Regions from separate parts of the Kitasatospora sp. NPDC059160 genome, predicted to be linked through region 1. Evidence: riboswitches for the same ligand, from Rfam matches in the RefSeq annotation. Region 1 holds a riboswitch; the other holds the start of a gene.

Region 1 (7,933 bases):
CCCGCGACCAGGACCCCGATCACGCCGCAGCCGCCCATGATCCACAGGATCGCGTCCGAGCTGATGTCCGGCCAGACCACCGAGGCGGTCAGGATCAGCGAGAGCATCACCAGCACGCCGACCACCGTGGAGGTGAAGGCGTTGGTCCGGGGCCCGTTGGCCCAGGGGCCGAGCACGGCCCTGTCGTTGCAGAGCAGCAGCAGGAAGACGGTGGCGGAGGGCAGCAGCACCCCGGCCAGCACCTGGACGAACTGGGTGATCAGGCCCTGGGTGTAGCCGTTGGACAGCAGGGTGATCGTCGCGGCGACGGCCACCAGTCCGGCGTACACGGCGTAGAAGCCCTTGGCGCCCTTGACCCCGCGGTGCAGCGAGTGCTTGATGCCGAAGACGTCGCCGATGGCGTAGGCGGTGGAGAGCGAGACGGCGAAGGCGCCGATGATCGAGGCGTCCAGCAGGGCGATGGCGAACAGCACGCCCGCCAGGTGGCCGGCCTTGTCCTCGATGCCCTTGGCGACGGCGGCCGTGTCGGAGAACTGGCCGAAGCCGTCGGTGCCCGCGAACGCCGCCGCCGTGAGGCCGATCAGCGCGGCCGCGCCGATGATCACGATCGCGATGCCGATCCACAGGTCGACCTTCTCGTACCTCATGAAACGCGGGGTGATCCGCTTGTCGATGACGTACGACTGCTGGAAGAACAGCTGCCAGGGGGCGACGGTGGTGCCGACGATCGAGATGATGACCATCATGACGGCCGCGAGCTGGCCGGCGCCGCCGGGCATCTGCGGCGTCACGAAGTCGTGGGCCATCTGCGAGGTCTTCGGGTGGACCATGAAGTAGATCGGCACCAGCAGCAGCGAGCCGACGCAGAGCGTGATGGCGACCCGCTCGAAGCGCTGGAAGGAGCCGGTGAAGGCCGAGGCGATGATGATCGCCGCCGCCAGCACCACGGAGAGGACCTTGGGCAGGCCCAGGTACCCGGCCGCCATGGTGACGCCGATGAACTCGGTGACCAGGGTGAGGGCGTTGAGCAGGAAGAGGTCGATGACGCTGAACGCGCCCCAGAACTTGCCGAAGCGCTCCAGGATCAGCCGGGCGTGGCCGACACCGGTGACCGCGCCCAGGCGCAGCACCATCTCCTGGTTGACGTACAGCACCGGGACGAGCAGGAGCAGCGTCCACAGCAGCTGGGTGCCGTAGTTCTGGCCGGCCTGGCCGTAGGTGGAGAAGGCGCCGGCGTCGTTGTCGCCGACCATCACGATCAGGCCGGGGCCGACGATCGCCAGCAGGGTCTTGAGCCGGGCGGAGAGTCCGTGGCGGGGGGTGGTGTCGTCGAGCCGGATGGTGCCGAGCGCACCCTTGATGTCGCCGACATGGGCGTCGTCCAGGACGGCGGACCTGGCGGCGGCGGTCGCAGCGAGGGCGGCGGGAGCGGCGGGGACCGTGGGGATCTTCGGGTCCAGCATCACGTTGGTCATGGCGGGGCCTCCCTCCCCCTACCTTGAGGGGGCGTCAGGGGGCACGCAGCGGCGGACCTCCCTGCGGGCGCACGGCATCCACGCCGTACGGCGACGCTGAGCGGCGGCGGCCGTGCGGGCACGATGATGCTGACGACGCGTCAATCGGCTTGCGTCCGGGCATGGTTGAGCGCAGGACGAAGCTTCGGGTGAACGCGCAGGGAAGGTTGTTACCGCGTGCCGGAGGTGTTCGAGAGCATGCGGGGGCAGGGGCTACTGTGGCCCGGACTATCGCAGTCCATGTCTCTCGCCTCCTCCCGGTCGGGGGCGCACCGTCTGTGCGCCGCATCACGACACGGCAAGGAGCACACCGGTCTTCGAGGACCGGTACACCCCAACTCGTCAGAGCTTTGGCACTCCACGGCGTGTCCAGCCGGATCGGCCGGAAGCCACTTGGGGTCAACCCTTAACTCGGGAAGACCTGTCCTGAACCTGGGCGTCTCTCGACGTCGTCGGGTCAGTGGCCTGTGTCCGTGAAGACGCCTCACCGAACGAGGTGCCTTTTCAAACCTCCCAAAGCATAGACCCGGCGCGGCGACCCCGAGTCACCTTTTCGGCCGATCTTCGACAGCTTTGTAGAACCTTGACCAAATCCGCCGCGACTTGCTCTTCCTCCACCGGCATATATAGTTCACCGACATATGCAGCTGAACAGCTCACGAGGGGGAACCATGTCCCACATCGATCCGAGCCGACCCGCGCCCGTCCTGCAGCTGGCCGGGGTCTCCCGGGTGCACGGCCGCGGCGCCGCCGAGGTGCACGCCCTGCGCGAGGTCGACCTGACCGTCCACGCCGGCGAGTTCGTCGCCGTGATGGGGCCCTCCGGCTCGGGCAAGTCGACCCTGCTCACCCTGGCCGGCGGGCTGGACCTGCCCAGCGGCGGCGAGGTGCTGGTCGAGGGCGTCACCCTCGGCGGCCTCGGCCGGGGCAAGCTCGCCGACCTGCGGCGGCGCTCCGTCGGCTACGTCTTCCAGGACTACAACCTGATCCCGGCGCTCACCGCCGCCGAGAACATCGCCCTGCCGCGCGAGCTCGACGGCGTCTCCGGACGCACCGCCCGCCGGGAGGCCCTCGCCGCCCTGGAGGAACTGGGCATCGGCGAGCTCGCCGACCGCTTCCCCGACGACATGTCCGGCGGACAGCAGCAGCGCGTCGCCATCGCCCGCGCCCTGATCGGCGAGCGCCGGCTCGTCCTCGCCGACGAACCCACGGGGGCGCTCGACTCCGCCACCGGCGACGCCGTGCTCGCCGTACTGCGCGCCCGCTGCGACGCCGGGGCGGCCGCCATGATGGTCACCCACGAGGCCTCGCACGCCAGTTGGGCCGACCGGGTGGTCCACCTGCGGGACGGCTCGGTCGCCTCCGAGAGCGTCGGACGCCGCTCCGGCAACAGCCGGGCCGCCGTCCACCGCTCCCAGCCCCTCGACGACTCCACCGCCAACTCCTTCGGCGAGGTGGCCCGATGAGGTTCGGAGCGTGGAAGGTCGCGCTGCGGATGGCCCGGCGCGACGCCCTGCGGGCCAAGGGGCGCAGCGCCCTGATCGTGGCCATGATCGCCCTGCCCGTGCTCGGCGTCACCGGCGCCGACGTGGTCCACCGCAGCGGCCAGCTGTCCCCCGCCGAACGGGTCGAGCGGGTGGTGGGCGGCGCGGACGCGCTGGTCACCGCGCTCAGCCCGGGCCAGGCCGTCGAACAGGCCCCGGTCGCCGAGGACGGCGCGTTCGCCGTCCAGCCGCGGCCCGGCCAACAGCCCACGCCCGAGCAGCTCAAGGGCGCGAGCACCGACCCGACCGCCCTGGTCGGCTCGCTGCTGCCGCCCGGCAGCGCGCTCACCCCCGTCCGGACCGGACCGGAGACCGGTGCGAGCTCGCCCGAGGGCCTGGTCCGCACCCTCACCGCCGAGGCCGACCTGGGCGACCCGGTCTGGCGCGGCCGGGCCGACCTGGTCGAGGGCCGCGCGCCCGGCGCGCCGCACGAAGTCGCCGTCACCCAGGCCTTCCTGGACAACTCCGGGCTCCGGCTCGGCAGCGACACCACCGTCCAGGGACTGGAGCGGACCACCTTCCGCATCACCGGCCTGGTGGAGCACCCGGACGACCTCAAGCGGGTCGAACTCATCGCCCGCCCGGGCGAGTTGCTCGACCAGCTGGCCGCCGCGGCGGAACCCGGACAGCCCGCCCCCGGGCAGGGCCGCACCAACCGCGGCTCCTGGCTGGTGCACCTCCCGGGCGGGGCCGCCCTCGACTGGGCCACGGTCCAGTCGTTCAACGCCCACGGCTACACCCTCACCGCGCGGGCCGTCGCGCTCGACCCGCCGCCGTACGGCGCCGTCCCCTACTACCGGGACTCCACCGTCTACCGCGACCCCGCCGGCGGCAACAGCACCAAGGTCGTGGTCGCCACCGTCACCGGCATGGGGCTGCTGGAGGTCGCCCTGCTCGCCGGGCCCGCCTTCGCGGTCGGCGCCCGCCGCTCCCGCCGCCAGCTCGCGCTGCTCGGCGCCGCGGGCGGCCGGCGCACCCACATCGGCGCGGTGGTGCTCGGCGGCGGCCTGGTGCTCGGCCTGGCCGGGGCGGTCCTCGGGGTGACCGTCGGCACCGGGCTGGTCGCCGCGCTGCGGTCGGTGATCGAGGAGGTCGGCGGTGCCCGCTTCGGCCACTTCGCCCTCCCCCCGGTGGACCTGCTGGCCATCGCCGGGATCGGTGTGATCACCGCCCTGCTCGCGGCCGCGCTGCCGGCCTGGCAGGCCGCCCGGCGCAGCGTCACCGCCGGCCTCACCGGCCGGGACACCGTCCGGGCGCCCAACCGCCTGGTCACCGTGCTCGGCGTGGCGCTGCTCCTCGGCGGCGGCGCGATCGCGATGTACGGCGCGGGCGCCGTCCAGCACGGCGCGCCCGTGGTCAGCACCTACGACGCCCGCACCCTCACGGTGCTGCTCGGCTCGGTCTTCGCCGAACTCGGACTGCTCGCCTGCACCCCCCTGCTGGTCGCCCTGTTCGGCCGGTTCGCCGGGCGGCTGCCGCTCGGCCCCCGGCTGGCGCTGCGCGACTCCGCCCGCAACCGCTCCCGCACCGCACCGGCCGTCGCCGCGGTGATGGCCGCCGTGGCCGGGGCCGTCGCGATCGGGGTGTACAGCACCAGCACCGACGCCGAGAACCGGCGCGACTACCGGCCGGAGGCCCCGTACGGCGCCGTCCAGCTGATCAGCCACCGGGAGGGCCCGCAGGCCGCCCAGCTGCCGGCCGAGGTGGAGAAGCAGCTGTCCGGGCTCGGCCCGCGCGCCGACGTCGGCCAGGCCGTCTACAAGTTCTGCGACAACTGCTCCAGCACCGTCACCCTCAAGGGCCCGGTGGAGATGCGCCACCTCGCGGCCATCCCGCACCTCGCCACCGGGGACGCCACCCTGCTGCACAACCTCTTCGACGTGCGGGACCGCACGGCCGAACAGGCGCTGGCCGCCGGGAAGCTGCTGGTCTTCGACCGGTCGCTGATCGGCGCCGACGGCAAGGCCGTGCTGCTGCTGCGCGGAGGCGGCGGCGCCCCGCTGCAGCCCGGGCAGGTCCCCAAGCCCGACCTCCAGGAAGTCCCGGTGGACGCGGTGCTGGTCGACAACCCGGACGCCGCCCGCTACGCCCAGGGGCTGATGCCGGCCACCGCGCTGGCCAAGCTCGGCCTCGCCTCGGCGCCCCAGGGCGCGGTCTGGCGCCCGGCCACCCCGCCCGACCGCAAGGCGCAGCAGCGGGCCGCGGCCGCCGCGGCCCGACTGGACCACTACGCCGAGCTGGACGTCGAGCGCGGCTACCAGCCCAAGGGCGACGCGCTCACCCTCGCGCTCAGCGGCTTCGCCGGGCTGGTCGTGCTCGGCGCGGCCGGGATCGCCACCGGGCTCGCGGCCGCCGACTCCCGGCAGGACCAGGCCACCCTGGCCGCGGTCGGCGCACCGCCGCGGATCCGCCGGACCATGGCGGGACTGCAGTGCGCGCTGATCGCCCTGCTCGGGGCGCTGCTCGGGGCGGTGAACGGCTTCGTCCCGGCGGTGGGGCTGTTGAAGTCCCGGGCCAGCGGGTTCGGTTCGAAGGGGATGCTGCTCGCCGCGCCCTGGGGGGAGCTGCTGCTGGTGGTCCTGGTGCTGCCGGTGGTGGCCGGGCTGCTCGCGGCGCTGTTCACCCGCTCCAAGGTGCCGCTGGGGCGGCGGCTGTCCTGAGCCGTCCCGCTCGCTCGCCTGTCCCTACCGCTCCTCTGCTCCTCTGTTCGGGCACGCGTCGGGCACGTCGGGCACCTTTCGACCACCGGCCGAGCACGACCTGAGCACCCCCCGGGCACCGCCCGGAATCCGTGGGCGCCCGCCCCCCTCACCAGGGGGCGGGCGCCCGGTGCGTTCCGTAGCATGGGCCGCGTTCCAGCGGGCGAAGGGCGCCGGCGGTCGGTGCGGCGAGGGAGACGAGGGCGGTGCTACGGGGTTTCGGCGATCTCGAGGCCGAGATCATGGACCGGCTGTGGGACTGGGAGCGCCCGGCCACGGTGCGCGAGGTGGTCGACGACCTCCAGCAGCAGCGCCCGGTCGCGTACACCACCGTGACCACCGTCGCCGACATCCTGCACACCAAGGGCTGGCTGCGCCGGGACAAGGTCGGCCGCGCGTGGGTGTACGAGCCGACCTGCACCCGGGAGGCGTACACCGCCCAGCTGATGCACCAGGCGCTGGAGACCACCACGGACCGGGCCGGCGCCCTGCTGCACTTCGTCGACCGGATGAGCGGGGACGAGGCGTCCGCCCTGCTCGCCGCCCTCGAACAGGTGAAGGCCCGGGACGCCGAGTGACGCTCGCCCTGCTCGGCCTCTACCTGGCCGCGACCGGCGTGCTGCTCCCCCGCCGACTGGCCGGCTCGGCCCGGGTCCAGGCCCGGCTCCAGACCCGCCCCCTGCTCGGGGTCGCGCTGTGGCTGGCGCTGATGGCCTCCTTCACGGTCGCCCTGGTGCTCGCGGCGCACCACGCCTTCGAGCCCGCCGCGCACGAGCCGGCCGGGCTGATCGGCCTGTTCCCGCACCTCGAACCGACCGGTCCGGTGCTGCCGCACACCCACGACTGGTGGCTGCTCGCCACTGCCGGGGCCCTGCTCACCGGGCTGCTGGCCGCCGTCGGCGCCCGGACCGGACGGGCCCGGCGGCGGCACCGGGCGGTGCTGGACGTGGTCGCCGTACGGGACCGGCGCTGGGGCGCGCTGGTGCTGGAGCACGCCCGCCCGACCATCTACTGCCTGCCCGGCCGGCGCTCCCGGGTGGTGCTGTCCCGCGGTGCGCTGCGGCTGCTGGACGAGCGGCAGTTGGCCGCGGCCGTCGCCCACGAGCACGGGCACATCCGCGGCCGCCACCACCTCTTCCGCCTGCCCGTCGACACCTTCGCGCTGCTGCTGGGCCCCCTGCCGCTGGCCCGGCTGGGGCGCTCGGAGGTGGCGCTGCTGCTGGAGATGGCAGCCGACGACGCGGCGCTGGCCGAGGTGTCCCGGAGCGAACTGGCCTCGGCGCTCTGCGCGTTGGCGGTCTCGGGGACAACTCCCGGTGGCACCTGGGGAGTCGCCTCCACCGGCGTGCTGGCCCGGGTCCGCCGGCTGGCCCGGCCCGGCAGCGGTCGGCGGCGCCAACTGGCGTGGCGACTCGGGGTGTTGACGCTTCCGGCGGTGCCGTCCCTGCCGTACCTGCTGGCCTGCGCACCGCACCCGTAGGAGGTGCGGCGCGCGGCCGCCTCACCGGTGCCGCAGGTACGCCGCCGCTGTCCCCCGGAGCCGGTCGTGCAGGCCGTCGTAGGCGCGGGCGCGGCCCAGGACCCGCTTCGGCAGCTTGGCGACCATCGTGTAGTTGGTGTCGCAGACGTTCGCGGCCGGGGCCAGGCCGGCCTGGCTGACCAGCTGGTAGGCGTCGAGCCGGTCCAGTCCGAGCAGTCCGCCGGTCCAGCCGACCAGGTCGTGCTGGCTGATCCGGAAGGCGTCCTCCAGCGGGCGGGCGGAGCCGGTGCTGATCAGGAAGTCGTCGTTCTCCAGCCGGGGCCAGGCCGGGCCGCCGCCCTTGACCAGGTCGACGATCACGGTGGTGCGCATCGCCGCCTCGACGGCCGTGCCGCACACCTCGCCCTCGCCCTGCCGGGCGTGGCCGTCGCCGATGGCGAGCAGGCCGCCCTCGACGTTGACGCCGAAGTAGGCGGTGGTGCCGGCGCGCATCTCGGGGGTGTCCAGGTTGCCGCCGTGGGCGCCCGGGGTGATCGAGGCCAGCACCTCGCCGGCCGGGGGGGCGACGCCGACCGTGCCGTGCATCGGGTCCAGCGGCAGGTCGACCGTGAAGTCGCCGGTGCGGGCCCGGAAGCGGCAGAGGCCGGCCGCGACGTCCAGGTCGTAGACCCAGACCCGCTCCTCCAGCGGGGCGTG
Region 2 (7,933 bases), on a different contig from region 1:
CACCGACCTGCGCGCCGATGAACTCCTGCGCCAGGTAAGGGACTTCGAGATCGACGCGGGCCTCAGCTACCTCCCGGAGCAGGGCACCGAGGGCGTGCGCACCGTCCCGCTGTACGAGGAGCGGTACGTCCTGCTGACCGGCCCCGCCGACGGTCTCGCCGGGCAGCCGCACGCCACCTGGACGGAGGCCTCCCGGCTGCCGCTGTGCCTGCTGCACCCGGGCATGCAGGGCCGCCGGGTGCTGGACGGGGTGTTCGCGGGCCTCGGACTGGCGCCGGTGCCCCGGGTGGAGACGGACTCGGTGGGCTCGCTGTTCGCGCACGTGCGCACCGGCCACTGGGCGAGCGTGGTGCCGTACGCCTGGCTGCACGTGTTCGGGGTGCCGCCCGGGATGCGGGCCGTCCCGCTGGTGGAGCCGGTGCACAGCACGCCGATCGGGCTGGTGACCGCGGCCCGGGAGCCGGGGTCGGTGATGGCCCGCGCCCTGCGGGAGGTGGCCCGGCGGACGGACCTGGCCGGGGTGCTGGGCGCCCTGCCGAAGGCGTAGCTGTCGACGCGCGGGAGCCGCAAGGGTCGACGCGCGGGAGCCGTAGCGGTCGGTGCACGGGGGCCGTAGCGGTCGACGCGCGAGGGCCGACGGCCCGGCGTAGCGTCGACCCGGACCCCCGAGTGACCCAGCCGCGCGACGGAAGGCGAGCACCGTGACCACCTCCGACGACGAAGCCACCGCCGCCCCGCAGCGGCCGGAGGAGGTCGGCCCCTCCCCCGCCGCGCCGCCCCGCTACGCGCCGTACCACCACCCCGCCGCCGGCTGGGGCGCGGCGAAGAGCGTCACCCGTTTCATGGCCCGCGAGGGGGCGTACCTGGACGGCCCGCGGGCCGTCATGCGGATGAACCACGAGAACGGCGGCTTCGACTGCCCGGGCTGCGCCTGGCCGGACGACACCAAGGGCCTGCACCTGGACATCTGCGAGAACGGCATCAAGCACGTCACCTGGGAGATGACCCGCAAGCGGGTCGGCCTGGAGTTCTTCGCCGCGCACTCGGTGACCGAGCTGTCCGACTGGAGCGACTTCGCCCTGGAGGACCAGGGCCGGCTCACCGAGCCGATGGTCTACGACCCGGACACCGACCACTACCTGCCGATCGGGTGGAAGGACGCGTTCGACCTGGTCGGCCGCACCCTGCGGGGGCTGGACGACCCGAACCGGGCGGCGTTCTACACCTCCGGCCGGCTCGGCAACGAGGCGACCTTCCTGTACCAGCTGATGGCCCGCGAGCTGGGCACCAACAACCTCCCCGACTGCTCCAACATGTGCCACGAGGCCAGTGGACGGGCCCTCCAGGCGGCGCTGGGCACCGGGAAGGGGACGGTCGACCTCAAGGACTGGGAGGTCACCGACGCGCTGTTCATCCTGGGCGTCAACGCGGCCTCCAACGCGCCCCGGATGCTCACCTCGCTCGCCGAGGCCTTCCGGCGCGGCGCGCAGATCGTGCACGTCAACCCGCTGGTCGAGGCGGCGGCGACCCGGACGATCATCCCGCACGACTTCACCGACATGGCGCTGAACCGGGCGACCCGCACCAGCACGCTCAACCTCCAGCCGCGGATCGGCGGCGACATGGCGCTGCTGCGCGGCATGGCGAAGGCGCTCCTGGAGCAGTCGGCGGCCGACGACGGGGCACTGGACCGGCTCTTCATCGAGCGGCACACCAGCGGCTTCGCGGCCTACCGGCGCGTCTGCGAGCAGACGCCCTGGGCGGAGCTGGAGCGCCAGAGCGGGCTGGGCCGGGCGGAGATCCTCAAGGCGGCGCGGGTCTACCGCGAGGCGGACCGCTCGATCTTCAGCTGGTGCCTGGGCGTCACCCAGCACGAGCACGGGGTGGACACCGTGCGGGAGATCGTCAACCTGCTGCTGCTGCGCGGCAACCTGGGCCGGGAGGGGGCCGGGCCCTCGCCGGTGCGCGGGCACAGCAACGTGCAGGGCAACCGCACCTGCGGGATCGACCACCGGCCGGCCGACGCCTTCCTGGACCGGCTCGGCGCGGTCTGCCGGATCGACCCGCCGCGCGCCCACGGCCTGGACACGGTCGGGACGATCGAGGCGATGCGGCGCGGCGAGGTGACCGTCTTCGTCGGCATGGGCGGCAACTTCGCGCTCGCCGCCCCGGACTCCCCCTACACCTACCAGGCCCTGCGCACCTGCGAGTTGACCGTACAGGTGAGCACCAAGCTGAACCGCAGCCACCTGGTGCACGGCCGCCGGGCGCTGATCCTGCCCTGCCTCGGCCGGACCGAGAAGGACCACCAGCGCGCCGGGGTGCAGTCCACCTCGGTCGAGGACTCGATGAGCATGGTGCACCTGTCGGCCGGCATGAAGCGCCCGGCCTCACCGCACCTGCTCTCCGAGCCGGCGATCGTCGCCGGGATGGCCCGCGCGGCCCTGCCGGACAGCCCCACCCCGTGGGAGTGGTACATCGAGGACTACGACCGGATCCGCGACACCATGGCCGAAGTCCTGGACGGCTTCGAGGACTTCAACCGCCGGGTGCGGCTGCCGCTGGGCTTCCGGATCAAGCAGCCCGCCCGCGAACTGGTCTTCCTCACCCCCTCCGGCAAGGCCGAGTTCTCCGCCGCCGCGCTGCCCGACGTCGTCCCCGCGCCCGGCACCCTGGCGCTCGGCACGATGCGCTCGCACGACCAGTGGAACACCACCATCTACTCGGACGACGACCGCTACCGGGGCGTGCAGAACCTGCGCACCCTGGTCTTCCTCAACCGGGACGACATGCGCGAGCGCGGCATCGCCGAGTTCGACCCGGTGGACGTCACCAGCACCGCCCGGGACGGCTCCACCCGCTCGGTGCACGGCTACCTGGCCGTCCCGTACGACATCCCGCGCGGCTGCGCGGCCGGGTACATGCCGGAGCTGAACGTGCTGTGCGCGATCGGCGACCACAGCACCCAGAGCGACCAGCCGATCATGAAGCACCTCAAGGTGACCGTGACGAAGAGCTAGACCGGCCTACTCCGAGGGCTGGGGCGTCCAGCGGTGCAGGCCCTTGCGGTCGTAGTAGCGGGTCATCCCGAAGCCGAAGGCCAGGGCCAGCGCCACCCCGATGGCGATCATGACCCAGCCGCGGGCCAGCCCGGCGTCCGAGCGGGCGTCGAAGAAGAGGATCGCCCGGATGCCGTCGCTCAGCTGCCGCATCGGCTCGAAGACGGCCAGGAAGCGGTAGAAGCCGGGCACCGCCTGGAGCGGGACGGTCGCCCCGGAGGACGGCAGGGCGAGCGCGATGAACACGAACATGGACACCAGCTGCCCGATCCCGCCGAACGCGGCGTTGATCGCCTGCACGCCGAGGCCGACGGCGAGGCTGGCGCAGTAGGCGAACACCCACAGCAGGGCCTGGTGCGGGGCGTCCATGCCGAGGATCCCGGCCGTGCAGAGCAGCACCAGGGAGGTGGTGACCAGCATGATCCCGGCGGTCATCAGCATCTTGAGCATCAGGGTCTGGGTGCGGCTGACCGGGACGGTCGGGCGGCGGGTGTGCCAGGGGCCGATCTCGCTGTCGCTGTAGCCGAGCGCGGTGTCGACGCCGTTGTGGATGATGTTGCCGCCGATGAAGCCGGTCAGCACGGCGAGCAGGGTGAAGTAGAAGGCGCTCAGGCCGAGGCCGCTGTGGCTGCCGATCGGGTGGCCGACCTGGGTGGCGACGGCGAACGGGTCGGCGAGCAGCAGCCGGGCGGTGGCGCCGGTGTCCGGCCCCTGGGCGCCCGGGCCGCCCTGGGCCGGTACGGCGGCCAGCAGCCGCTGTCCGGCCGCGACCGAGGCCTGGTGGGCGGCGTTCTGGGCGATCTGGGCGGCGATCGAGGAGCCGAGGCTGCCCAGGCCGGGGTTGGTGAGGACGGTGAGGGTGGGCCGGTGGGTGGCCCCGCCGGCGGCGAGCGCGGTGACGGTGGCGGTGAAGTCGGCGGGGACGAGCAGCACGCCGTAGACCTTGCCGGCGGCGAGCAGGTCGCGGGCGCCCGCGTCGTCGGTCTGGCGCCAGCGGACGGTGTCGTCCGGGGTCCCGGCCACCACGGCGCGGGTCAGCTGGGTGCCGAGGTTGACCGGCTGGCCGGGCGGGGGCGGGGCCTGGTCGGCGTTCACCAGGGCGATCGGCAGCCGGTGCAGGTGCCCGGTCGGGTTGACGATGCCGCCCAGGTAGAGCAGCGAGAGCAGCGCGGCCACCAGGGCGCACAGGACGCCGGGGAAGAGCCAGAGCTTCGGGCGCCGGGCGAGTGCCAGCGCCCTCGCCCGCCGGGGAGCCCCCGGAGGTCCTGCGGTCTGGGAGCCTGCGGTCGCCATGCCACCCCTCAGCTGCGTGTGCGTGTGCGGGTACGGATCCGGCGGGAAGTCGTTCCGTCGTCACGTGGCGCTCAAACCCGCGTCACCCGGACGGACGTCACGCCTCGCGAAAGGTAAAGGTTCTACCAAGTGCGCAAGTATCGCGCTTCCGTCGGTCTATGCTTCTGGAGGTTTGAAGAAGGCACCTCGTTCGGTGAGGCTTCTTCACGGACACAGGCCACTGATCCGACGACGTCGAGAGACGCCCAGGGTTAGGACAGATCTTCCCGACCTAAGGGTTGATCCGAAGTGGCTTCCGGCCCGAACGGGTTGGACACGCCGTGGAGTGCCAAAGCTCTGACGAGTTGGGGTGAACCGGTGGCAGTCGCGCGCGCCGGTGAACTCCTTGCCGTGTCGATGACACGCACCACGGGGTGCGTCGACCGGGAGGAGGCGAGAGACATGGATTGCAGTAGTCCGGGCCACAGTAGCCCCTACCCCCGCCTGTCCTCGTACACCTCCGGCACGCGGTAACAACCTTCCCTGCGCGTACAACTGACGCACCGTCACGTCATGGCGGCGACGTCGTCGCACCGTTCGCCAGCACGCACGCGGCTCCGCCGTGCCCGCCCGGGCACCGCCCCGCCGCGGGCCGGTGCGCCGTGCCCGCACGCAGGGGGAATTACTGCTGCGCGCCCCCATCACCCCGCCTGTCCCGGGGTCCACGGGAGGAACGTCATGACCACCAACGCCACACTCAACTCCAAGCCGCAGAAGCAGCGTTCGGCCGTACTGGACGACGCCCACGTCGGCGACATCAAGGGTGCGCTCGGCACCATCAAGCTCGATGACGACGCACCGCGCCAAGGCCTGTCGGCAAGACTCAAGACCCTGCTGGCGATCGTCGGCCCCGGCCTGATCGTGATGGTCGGCGACAACGACGCCGGCGCCTTCTCCACCTACGGCCAGGCCGGCCAGAACTACGGCACCCAGCTGCTGTGGACGCTGCTGATGCTGGTGCCCGTGCTGTACGTCAACCAGGAGATGGTGCTGCGCCTGGGCGCGGTCACCGGTGTCGGCCACGCCCGGCTGATCCTGGAGCGCTTCGGCAAGTTCTGGGGCGCGTTCAGCGTCATCGACCTCTTCCTGCTCAACGCCCTCACCCTGGTCACCGAGTTCATCGGCGTGACGCTCGCGGCCGGCTACCTGGGCCTGCCCAAGGTCGCCTCGGTGGTGCTGGCGGCGGCGATCATCATCGCCTCGGCCTTCACCGGCTCCTTCCAGCGCTTCGAGCGGGTCGCGGTGACCCTGTGCATAGGCTCGCTGCTGCTGGTGCCGATCTACTTCATGGTCCACCCGAAGACCTCGCAGATGGCCCACGACTTCGTGGTGCCGCAGATGCCGGGCGGCGCGGGCGAGTTGGCCGCGGTCATGCTGGTGATCATCTCGATCGTCGGCACCACCGTCGCCCCCTGGCAGCTGTTCTTCCAGCAGTCGTACGTCATCGACAAGCGGATCACCCCGCGCTTCATGAAGTACGAGAAGGCCGACCTCTGGATCGGCATCGCGATCGTGATCATCGGCGCCGCCGCCATGATGGGCTTCACCGCCGCCGCCTTCGCGGGCACCGACGGCTTCGGCCAGTTCTCCGACGCCGGGGCCGTCGCCAAGGGCATCGAGGACAAGGCCGGCCACCTGGCGGGCGTGCTGTTCGCCATCGCCCTGCTGGACGCCTCGATCATCGGCGCCTTCGCCGTCTCGCTCTCCACCGCCTACGCCATCGGCGACGTCTTCGGCATCAAGCACTCGCTGCACCGCGGGGTCAAGGGCGCCAAGGGCTTCTACGGCATCTACGCGGGCCTGGTGATCGCCGCGGCCGCCATCACCCTGCTGTCCACCGGCTACATGCAGGGCCTGATGACCCAGTTCGTCCAGGTGCTGGCCGGGGTGCTGCTGCCCTCCGCCACCGTCTTCCTGCTGCTGCTCTGCAACGACAAGGCGGTGCTCGGCCCCTGGGTGAACGGTCCCAAGACCAACGCCTTCACCGCCGCCGTGGTCGGCGTGCTGGTCACGCTGTCGCTGATCCTCACCGCGGCCGTCGTCTGGCCGGACATCAGCTCGGACGCGATCCTGCGGATCATGGCCGGCTGCGGGGTGGCGGGCGTCCTGGTCGCCGGGTACTCCTTCCTCTCCGGCCGCCGCGGCACCAAGGAGGACCCGATCGACCGCACCGGCCGGGAGAACTGGCGGATGCCCCCGCTGGAGACCCTGGAGAAGCCGGTGATGTCCACCACCCGCAAGCTCGGCATGGGCGCCCTGCGCGTCTACCTGCTGGTCGCGATGGTGATGGTGATCGTCAAGATCGTGCAGACCGCACTGAACCACTGACCCGGACGCCGGGGGCGGCGCCGCACACCACGGCCCGCCGCCCCCGGCCCCGCCCCGGAACCCTCGACCACCCCGCACCCGGGGTAAGGAAGGCAGTACGGCCATGCGCACCACCACCCCCTTCCACCACCTCTTCCACCACTGCCCCAGCGTCCGACTCGCCCTGCACGACGGCGTCGAGCGCGCCTACCGCCTCGACGACCCCGGCAGCTGCCCCCGCTCGGGCACCCGCAACACCCCGGCCTCCGCGTACGAGCCCCGTGTCCACCTGGCCTACCTGCTGGCCCGCCAGGGCCACCGCCCGGACTGGCTCGCCCTCCCCCAGCCTCCGGCCGGGGGGACCCCCACCGCGGACCTTCCGCCGGCCGCCGCGCACCGGATCGCCCTCGCCGCCGCCCGCCACCGGGCCGCCGCCGCGACCACGCCCGCGCCCGCCGCCGCCTGAATCATCAACTCCCCTGCGCACCGGCGCACTTGTTCAGATCTTGCCTGTCCTGTCACGGAGGTGACCAGCCATGTCCATCGTTGCCGCTTTCCAGCCCGCCCTCCCGTCCACCGATCGCGGCCGACTGCGCGCCGCCCTCGCCGCGGTGGGCCGACGGCTGGCCGCCAGCCCGCTCGACAACACCGTGCTGCGCGCCGTCGGCGCCCCGGCCCCGAGCCCGGCCCCGGGACTTCCGAACGACCGGCCCACCCGGATGCGGGCCAGCTGGCACTCCGTCACCGGCCCGGACGGGACGGCCCGACTGGAAGCCTCCTGGCACCCCGGCCACTGACCCGACCGACCCCACCAGCCGAAGGAGCATCCGCCATGGCCGTGCGCTACCGCAGGCTCGACGCCATCTTCTCGGACCACACCGCCGCCCCCGCCCTGCGGGCCGTCCCCGCCGCCCGGACCGTCCCCGGCCCGCGGCCCGTCCTCGACTCGGCCGGCCTGGTGGTCGACCAGGAGCAGCGCACCGTCACCGTCGACGGCCAGCACCTCGACCTGCCGTACCTGGAGTTCGAACTGCTCGCCCACCTGGTCGGCAACCCGCTGCGGGTGCACTCCCGCCGCCAGCTGATGGAGTCCGTCTGGGGCCGGCCGGACACCGGCGACACCCGCACCATCGCCACCCACATCGCCCGGATCCGCCGCAAGCTCGGCCCCGGCCACCGGGAGGCGATCGCCACCGTCCGGCAGATCGGCTACAAGTACGACCCCCGGCTGGTCC

The links. Region 1 has a riboswitch for magnesium ahead of ACFXOZ_RS06580 (NRAMP family divalent metal transporter). Riboswitches for the same ligand answer to the same signal wherever they lie in the genome.
Region 2: linked by a shared signal. The riboswitch ahead of ACFXOZ_RS14060 (NRAMP family divalent metal transporter) and the one ahead of ACFXOZ_RS06580 (NRAMP family divalent metal transporter) in region 1 are both predicted to bind magnesium.

Annotation. Positions count from the first base shown of each region.
Region 1 covers NZ_JBHZCN010000010.1:105,402-113,334, forward strand. Annotated here, with positions in the region: gene ACFXOZ_RS06580 (NRAMP family divalent metal transporter) at 1-1,475, opposite strand, end outside; M-box (ykoK) riboswitch at 1,841-2,017, opposite strand; gene ACFXOZ_RS06585 (ABC transporter ATP-binding protein) at 2,186-2,980, shown strand; gene ACFXOZ_RS06590 (FtsX-like permease family protein) at 2,977-5,718, shown strand; gene ACFXOZ_RS06595 (BlaI/MecI/CopY family transcriptional regulator) at 6,000-6,335, shown strand; gene ACFXOZ_RS06600 (M56 family metallopeptidase) at 6,332-7,237, shown strand; gene ACFXOZ_RS06605 (acetamidase/formamidase family protein) at 7,259-7,933, opposite strand, start outside.
Region 2 covers NZ_JBHZCN010000027.1:13,035-20,967, reverse strand. Annotated here, with positions in the region: gene ACFXOZ_RS14075 (LysR family transcriptional regulator) at 1-547, shown strand, start outside; gene ACFXOZ_RS14070 (FdhF/YdeP family oxidoreductase) at 702-3,020, shown strand; gene ACFXOZ_RS14065 (YhgE/Pip domain-containing protein) at 3,027-4,352, opposite strand; M-box (ykoK) riboswitch at 4,531-4,708, shown strand; gene ACFXOZ_RS14060 (NRAMP family divalent metal transporter) at 5,070-6,719, shown strand; gene ACFXOZ_RS14055 (hypothetical protein) at 6,823-7,164, shown strand; gene ACFXOZ_RS14050 (hypothetical protein) at 7,235-7,495, shown strand; gene ACFXOZ_RS14045 (winged helix-turn-helix domain-containing protein) at 7,531-7,933, shown strand, end outside.